One region of the Shewanella mytili genome, then DNA from elsewhere that is predicted to be linked to it. Evidence: predicted binding sites of a transcription regulator. Region 1 holds the regulator's gene; the other holds the start of a gene.

The links. The regulator NrdR, encoded in region 1, represses ribonucleotide reductase genes. The targets are predictions, from matches to a motif close to AAACACNANATNTNGTGTTT.
Region 2: a site for NrdR is predicted at 2,266-2,285, ahead of nrdA (class 1a ribonucleoside-diphosphate reductase subunit alpha). Genes of this name have one in related genera too.

What each region holds. Positions count from the first base shown of each region.
Region 1 covers NZ_JBKOUD010000001.1:151,847-156,211, forward strand. The annotation lists gene ACIDEJ_RS00640 (PepSY domain-containing protein) at 1-452, shown strand, start outside; gene glyA (serine hydroxymethyltransferase) at 677-1,930, shown strand; gene nrdR (transcriptional regulator NrdR) at 2,036-2,488, shown strand; gene ribD (bifunctional diaminohydroxyphosphoribosylaminopyrimidine deaminase/5-amino-6-(5-phosphoribosylamino)uracil reductase RibD) at 2,490-3,614, shown strand; gene ACIDEJ_RS00660 (riboflavin synthase) at 3,617-4,273, shown strand.
Region 2 covers NZ_JBKOUD010000003.1:54,453-58,817, forward strand. The annotation lists gene gyrA (DNA gyrase subunit A) at 1-340, opposite strand, end outside; gene ubiG (bifunctional 2-polyprenyl-6-hydroxyphenol methylase/3-demethylubiquinol 3-O-methyltransferase UbiG) at 672-1,382, shown strand; gene ACIDEJ_RS04565 (HAD family hydrolase) at 1,388-2,056, shown strand; gene nrdA (class 1a ribonucleoside-diphosphate reductase subunit alpha) at 2,449-4,365, shown strand, end outside.

The sequences.
Region 1 (4,365 bases):
TTCATCTGCCTGCCACTGACGTGCCGCTGATTTTGCTGGCCACAGGTACCGGCCTTGCGCCTTTTTTGGGCTTTTTACAGCAAAGGGCGCAGCAGCAGGCCAGGCAACCCCTATGGTTGTTGTTTGGTGAGCGCCATGCCGAGCAGGACAATTACTATGGTCGGGAATTGCAGCGCTTTGTGGATGACGGCATCATCACTCATCTTGATTTTGCCTGGTCGCGGGAGGCATCAGGGCCGCAGGCGCCGCAGCATGGCCCGTATGTTCAGGACTATTTGGTTGCCGGGCAGGCGCGGCTGCAGGAGTTTCTCCGTCGCGGCGCCCATATCTATGTGTGTGGCGCCATTAACGGTGTGGGGGCCGGGGTTACACAAACCCTGACCCGGCTGCTGGGCAAGGCGCAACTGCAGGCGTTACAGCAGCAGGGGCGTTACCATCGGGATCTTTATTGATGGCCGCGGTATTTGCGCCCCGGGCTTTTCTGGCCCAGCTATTGCTGCTAGGGTATAGCCAACTGTTGTCTGGCAGGTAAAAACCAGCATTTGCTGTTCGCAAAGTGAAACACAGTCATCATGCAATAGAGAGATTTTCATCACTCTATACGCTGGGATTGTGATGCCGAGCAGCGTAGAATACGCGCAACCCTACCGATAAGACTGTCCAGCTGGAGTAACCAATGCTGAAGAAGAATATGAACATCGCCGACTATGATGCGGAGCTGTTTCAGGCGATTGAAGAGGAAAACCGTCGCCAGGAAGAACACATTGAGCTGATCGCTTCCGAAAACTACACCAGCCCCCGGGTCATGCAGGCACAGGGCTCCCAGCTCACCAACAAATATGCCGAAGGTTATCCTGGCAAACGCTATTACGGTGGCTGCGAGTACGTGGACGTAGTGGAAAACCTGGCCATTGACCGTGCCAAGCAGCTGTTTGGTGCCACTTATGCCAATGTTCAGCCCCATTCAGGCTCTCAGGCCAACTACGCGGTTTACATGGCATTGCTCAAACCCGGCGATACCGTACTGGGGATGAACCTGGCCCACGGCGGCCACCTGACCCACGGCTCACCGGTCAACTTCTCCGGTAAATTGTTCAACATCATCCCCTACGGTGTGGATGATCACGGCAAGATTGATTACGTCGAGCTGGAAACCCTGGCCCTGACCCATAAACCGAAAATGATCATCGGTGGTTTCTCGGCTTACTCCGGCATTGTGGACTGGGCCAAATTGCGTGAAATCGCCGACAAGGTCGGTGCATTCCTGTTCGTGGACATGGCCCACGTGGCCGGTCTGGTTGCTGCCGGTGTGTACCCAAGCCCCATTCCTCATGCCCATGTGGTGACCACCACTACCCACAAAACCCTGGCGGGCCCTCGCGGCGGCTTGATTTTGTCGGCAGCGGATGACGAAGACCTGTACAAAAAGCTCAACTCCGCCGTGTTCCCTGGTAGCCAGGGCGGCCCGTTGATGCACGTGATTGCCGGTAAGGCCGTCGCCTTCAAAGAAGCGCTGGAACCTGAATTCACCGCTTATCAGCAGCAGGTTGTCACCAACGCCAAAGCGATGGTGTCCGTGTTCCTGGAACGGGGTTACAAGATTGTGTCCGGCGGTACCGATAACCACCTGATGCTGGTGGATCTCATCGGCCGCGAGCTGACCGGTAAAGAAGCCGACGCCGCCCTTGGCCGCGCCAATATCACCGTGAACAAAAACTCCGTACCTAACGACCCCCGTTCACCGTTTGTGACCTCTGGCATTCGTATCGGTACTCCGGCCATCACCCGTCGCGGTTTTAAAGAAGCCGAAGCCAAACAGCTGACCGGCTGGATTTGCGATGTGCTGGATAACGCCAATGATGATGGGGTGATTAACGCAGTAAAAGCCAAAGTGCTGGAACTGTGCGCTCGCTTCCCTGTTTACGGTTAACCTTTTCCGGTAGATCGATTAAACTGGCATGGCCGCTGCATTCAGCGGCCATTTTTGTTTCTGTTCCCCAATGGAACGGTGCCGTTAACTTGCGCAGGAGGCATGATGCATTGTCCGTTTTGCAGTGCGACCGATACCAAAGTGATTGACTCCCGGCTGGTGGCTGATGGTCATCAGGTGCGCCGTCGGCGCGAATGTACCCTGTGCCATGAACGTTTCACCACCTTTGAAAGTGCCGAGCTGGTAATGCCGCGGGTGATCAAGCGGGATGGCTCCCGTCAGCCGTTTGATGAAGACAAACTGCGTGGCGGCATGTTGCGGGCCGCGGAAAAACGCCCGGTATCCATTGATAAAATCGAAGAAGCAATCAACAAAATCAAGTCAGCGCTGCGGGCAACCGGCGAGCGGGAAGTCACCTCCGAGATGATTGGCAACCTGATGATGGACCAACTCATCGAGCTGGATAAAGTGGCCTATATCCGTTTTGCTTCCGTGTACCGTGCGTTTGAAGATGTCTCTGAGTTTGGCGAAGCCATCGCTAATTTGCAGAAGAAATAATATGTGGTCAACCACCGATATCGCCATGATGAGCCGGGCCGTTATGCTGGCGCGTCGCGGCCGCTACACCACCCGTCCCAACCCCAATGTGGGCTGCGTCATTGTTGACAACCAAGGCACCATTGTCGGCGAAGGCTGGCATCAGCGCGCCGGCGGCCCCCATGCCGAAGTGCACGCCTGGCGCATGGCCGGCGATAAAGCCCGTGGCGCCACCGCTTATGTCACGCTGGAGCCCTGCAGCCATTATGGCCGTACGCCACCGTGCGCCGCCGGTTTGATTGAAAAGGGGCTGCGACGGGTCGTGATTGCCATGACCGATCCCAACCCCCAGGTGGCTGGCCGTGGCATTGCCATGTTGCAGGCTGCCGGCATTGAGGTGAGCTGCGGATTGCTGGCGGCCGAGGCCCGGCAACTGAATCCCGGATTTTTGTCCCGCATGGAGCGCCAGCGGCCTTATGTCACGGTAAAACTGGCAGCCAGCCTTGACGGCAAGACCGCCCTAGCCAATGGCGAATCCAAATGGATTACCGGCGCCGCCGCCCGGCGTGATGTGCAGCGGCTGCGGGCATTGAGCTGCGCGGTGATCACCGGTATTGATACCGTGTTGGCGGATGACCCGTCCATGAATGTGCGTTATTCGGAGCTGGGCTATTTGCAGCAGCAACTGAGCGAAGAGGCGTTGATTCAGCCGATGCGGGTAGTGCTGGACAGCCGTTGCCGCCTGCCGCTGACCGCCAGGTTGTTACAGCTGCCGGGGCCGGTGTTGCTGGTCAGTTGCCAGCCATACAGCGCGGCATTCATGCAGGGATTGCCTGCACAGGTGACGTGTGTGCAGTTGCCCGGCGCCGATGGCCGGGTGGACCTGGCCGCCTTGCTGCAACATCTGGGGCAGCAGTGCAATAACGTGCTGGTGGAAGCCGGCGCCACCTTGTGCGGCGCATTTGTGGGTAGCATGCTGGCGGATGAACTCGTTTTATACCAAGCGCCAAAAATTCTAGGGGCCAGCGGCCGCAATCTGCTGCAGTTGCCGTTATATGAGCAGTTGTCGCAAATTCCGTCTTTGCAATTACTGGAACAACGAAAAGTCGGTGCCGATAATCGCCTGACGTTGAAAATAGGGGATTAATCATGTTTACCGGGATCATTGAAGCCGTGGGGCATTTGCGCCGTATTGAACGCCGGGGCGATGATATTCGCCTCACCGTGGACAGCGGCAAGCTGCGCCTTGATGATGTCCAATTGGGCGACAGTATTGCCACCAACGGCGTGTGCCTGACCGTTGTGGAGCGTTTAAGCGATGGTTATGTGGCGGATATCTCCGCTGAAACCGTATCGCTGACCGGCTTTGACCGTTATCAAGTGGGGCAGGCGGTGAATCTGGAAAAGGCGGTAACGCCTTCCACCCGGTTGGGAGGGCACATGGTGAGCGGCCATGTGGACGGACAGGCCAAGGTGCTGGAAGTCAGCGCCCGGGGCCAAGCTACCGAATACTGGCTGGAAGCCCCCCAGTCATTGGCCCGTTACATTGCCCACAAGGGCTCCATTGCCATCGACGGCGTAAGCCTTACGGTAAACCAGGTGGAGGGGGCACGTTTTCGGTTAACCATCGTGCCGCATACCTCCAGTGAAACCACCCTGCCGTTGCTGAAAGCAGGCGACTGGGTGAATCTGGAAGTGGATCAGATAGCCCGTTACCTGGAACGGCTGATGCAACAGGACGCCGTTGACAAACCGTCAGCCGGCGTGTCTTTTGAGCAACTGGCCCGGGCCGGTTTTATCCGCTGACAGCACGTATTTTTCCGCTCAGGTACTGAAGCCTGAGCGATAACAGGTTAAAATTCATCACACTTAATCGCTGCGTGGGTGTTTGCTGTTCA
Region 2 (4,365 bases), on a different contig from region 1:
CATCAATGGAGCCAAAGTTGCCCTGCCCATCCACCAGCGTGTAGCGCAAAGAAAATGGCTGTGCCATACGCACAATGGTGTCGTATACGGCGCTATCACCATGGGGGTGATATTTACCGATAACGTCACCAACCACACGGGCGGATTTTTTATAGGGTTTGTTCCAGTCGTTTTTCAGCTCATTCATCGCAAACAACACACGGCGATGAACCGGTTTCAAACCGTCACGGACGTCTGGCAAGGCCCTGCCGACAATTACACTCATGGCGTAATCGAGATAGGAAGTTCTAAGTTCGTCTTCAATATTAATTGGCGAAATGGATGAAGCCTGATCAGTCATAAACTGCTCGATCCCCTTTATGTATTAAGCTGACAACTTGTTGTTCCGTGTCATTGTCGAGCCTTACTACCTACTAATGTAATGGGTCATTCTAACACAGTTCTGCCTCCCCGTAAGTCCTCTGAGCGCTTAGGAACCGACATTTCCCATATCTGCACGGTCTTTGGCAGATTTTGGCAAATTTGCTTGAAATTCGATGGCTTGGACGTTTTATAGGCAACCGCTAAAGACCGGTGGCCGAAATCCGACAATCCGCCCAATGTCCGTACCCACACGCAGATGAACTGTGGTTATAATGTGGGGTCTTTCTATCCGCTTTTAAGGTATTGCCATGCAAGAAAATGCCAACGTTGATCCACAGGAAATCGCCAAATTTGAAAATATGGCAGCTGGTTGGTGGGACCCACAGGGAGAGTTTAAGCCGTTGCATGAACTCAATCCGTTACGATTGAACTATATCGATTTGAAAGCCGGCGGCATTTTTGAAAAACAGGTGCTGGATGTGGGCTGCGGCGGCGGCATTTTATCCGAAAGCATGGCGAAAATCGGTGCCAAGGTGACCGGGCTGGATATGGGCTATGAGCCTTTGGAAGTGGCAAAATTGCATGCCCTGGAAACCGGTGTCAGCATTGATTATCAGCAGCAAACCGCCGAAGAGCATGCTTTGTCCCATGGTAACAGCTATGATGTGGTCACCTGCATGGAGATGCTGGAACACGTGCCAGAGCCCCAATCGGTGATCAACGCTTGCTGTGCCATGGTAAAACCTAACGGCTGGGTGTTTTTCTCCACCATCAACCGGAACCTAATGTCATGGGTGCAAACCATTGTGGGCGCAGAATACTTGCTCAAGATGTTGCCGGTAGGCACCCATGATCACGGCAAGTTCCTGCGCCCGTCAGAATTGATCGCCATGGCGGAGCATACGGACCTTATCTGCCGCGATGCCCTTGGCATTAAATACAATCCGGTGAGCGGGATTTTCAGCTATACCCCCAGCATGGAAGTCAACTACATGATTGCTTGCCAAAAAATAGATTAGCCGGCATGACACAACCTCATATCAACGCCTTGCTGTTTGATTTGGACGGCACCTTGGTGGACACCGCGCCGGATCTGATTGCCGCCCTCCATGAAGCCCTGGCAGAAGCGGGGCTTGGCTGCATGAGCAACGATGCCCTCTTGCGGGCGCAGGCATCCAATGGCTCACTGGCCATGATTAATGCCGCCGCGCCCCAGTGCTCCGCATCGTTTCAAGAAGAGCTGCGACAACGGATGCTGCGCCACTATCAACACATCAACGGTGCCAAGGCCCGCCTGTTTGACGGCTTGCCCGCATTGCTGGACGAAGCCCGGGCCCAAGGCATGGCGCTGGGCGTTGTCACCAACAAGCCGGCCTTGTTTACCCGCCCACTGCTTGGCAAGCTGGGGCTCTATGGCCAGTTGCAGTCGGTTATCAGTGCCGATACCACCTGTTTTCGCAAGCCCCATCCCGCACCCATGCTGCTGGCAGCCCAGCAGTTGCAGCAGCCACCGTCACGGATTTTGTACATTGGCGATGCCCAACGGGACATCGTGGCCGCCAAGGCAGCAGGCATGCCGTCAGCGGCAGCGCTGTGGGGGTATATCAATGCCACGGATGATCCCATTGCTTGGCAGGCGGACTGGTTGTTGCAACAACCGTCACATTTAACCGCTATGTTGGCATCCCCTTAAGGAAGATCCACCCGCGATCGCTGCAATTAGGAGCAATCGCATGGATTGCGTTTGTTTGCCGATATTTTGCACGGAAGGCGCTAACGCGCGTATTGACTGCGTTTGTTGCATCTGTCAGGGAAGAAAATGAAGATATCCACAAGATATGCCCCGATTCATCACTTGCAAAAAACCGTCAGTCTCACTATCTTGGGACTTTGAAATCTCGCAAACACTATATCTTGTGTGTCACTAACAAAGACACCACTAATCAAGTGGGTTTATAAAACAACACGTTTTAGCTGCAACCCATAAAAACAACGGCATACAGTTCATAGGCTGTTATCGTTTTATCACGAAACATGAGGGTGGTATGCCATCGTCATTAACGCTAAAACCAGGGCTTATTTTCAATGAATAGCAATATGACAGTAACAAAACGCAGTGGTGAAAGAGAAAAGATTGATCTGGACAAAATCCACCGCGTTGTTACCTGGGCCGCCGACGGGCTGACTAACGTATCGGTTTCGGAAGTTGAATTGCGTGCGCACCTGCAATTCTATGATGGTATTCCCACTGAAACCATTCACGAAACCATCATTAAGGCCGCCGCGGATCTCATCTCCCCTGAAGCGCCGGATTATCAATTCCTGGCGGCCCGTCTGGCCATTTTCCATCTGCGCAAAAAGGCCTTTGGCCAGTTTGAGCCACCCAAGTTGACGGAACACGTGAACAAACTGGTGGCGCTGGGCAAATATGACAGTCATATCCTGGAAGACTACAGCGAGGAAGAGCTGTCGCTGATGGACAGCTATATTGATCATTGGCGTGACATGACCTTTTCCTATGCGGCCGTAAAACAGCTGGAAGGCAAATACCTGGTGCAAAACCGGGTGACCCATGAAGTGTATGAAAGCGCCCAGTTCCTGTACATCCTGGTGGCGGCCTGCCTGTTTTCCGGCTATCCGCGCCAAAGCCGCATGCAATACATCAAGGACTTTTATGATGCGGTTTCCACTTTCAAGATTTCATTGCCTACACCGATTATGTCCGGGGTACGCACACCCACCCGCCAGTTCAGCTCCTGTGTACTGATTGAATGTGGCGACAGCCTGGACTCCATCAATGCCACGTCTTCAGCCATTGTAAAATATGTCAGCCAGCGCGCCGGCATTGGCATTAATGCCGGGCGCATTCGCGCCCTTGGCAGCCCTATTCGTGGCGGCGAAGCCTTTCATACCGGGTGCATCCCGTTTTTCAAGCATTTCCAGACTGCCGTTAAATCCTGCTCCCAAGGCGGTGTCAGGGGCGGTGCAGCCACATTGTTCTATCCCTTGTGGCACCTGGAGGTGGAATCTCTGCTGGTATTGAAAAACAACCGTGGAGTTGAAGACAACCGCATCCGCCATCTGGATTACGGCGTACAGATTAACAAGCTGTTGTACACCCGTTTCATCAAGGGCGAGAACATCACGCTGTTCAGCCCGTCCGATGTGCCCGGCCTCTATGATGCCTTTTTTGCCGATCAGGAGGAGTTTGAGCGCCTGTATGTAAAATACGAGCAGGATGAAAGCATTCGCAAACGTACCCTGCGGGCGGTGGAACTGTTCTCCCTGATGATGCAGGAGCGAGCGTCAACCGGCCGGATTTACATCCAGAACGTGGATCACTGTAATACCCACAGCCCGTTTGATCCTCATGTGGCGCCGGTACGCCAGTCCAACCTGTGTCTGGAAATCGCCCTGCCCACCAAGCCGCTCAATGACGTGAACGATGCCAATGGTGAAATTGCCCTGTGCACCCTGTCGGCATTGAACCTGGGCGCCATTGAAAGCCTGGAAGAGATGGAAAAATTGTCAGACCTTGCCGTGCGGGCACTGGACAATTTGCTCGATTACCAGGATTATCCCATTCCTGCGGCGCATTCTGCCTCCATGAGTCGCCGCACCCTGGGCATTGGGGTGATCAATTTTGCCAACTACTTGGCTAAAAATGGCGTGAAATATTCTGATGGCAGCGCCAACAATCTCACCCATAAAACGTTCGAAGCCTTTCAGTACTACTTGTTAAAGGCATCAATGGAATTGGCAAAAGAGAAAGGTGCCTGCCCGGCTTTCCAGGATACCAATTATGCCAAAGGCATTTTGCCCATTGATACCTATAAGCATGATCTGGATAAAATCTGTAGCGAGCCGCTGCATCTTGACTGGGAAAAACTGCGTGGCGATATCAAGCAATATGGCCTGCGCAACTCGACCCTGTCCGCATTGATGCCATCTGAAACCTCGTCGCAAATCTCCAATGCCACTAACGGCATTGAGCCTCCACGG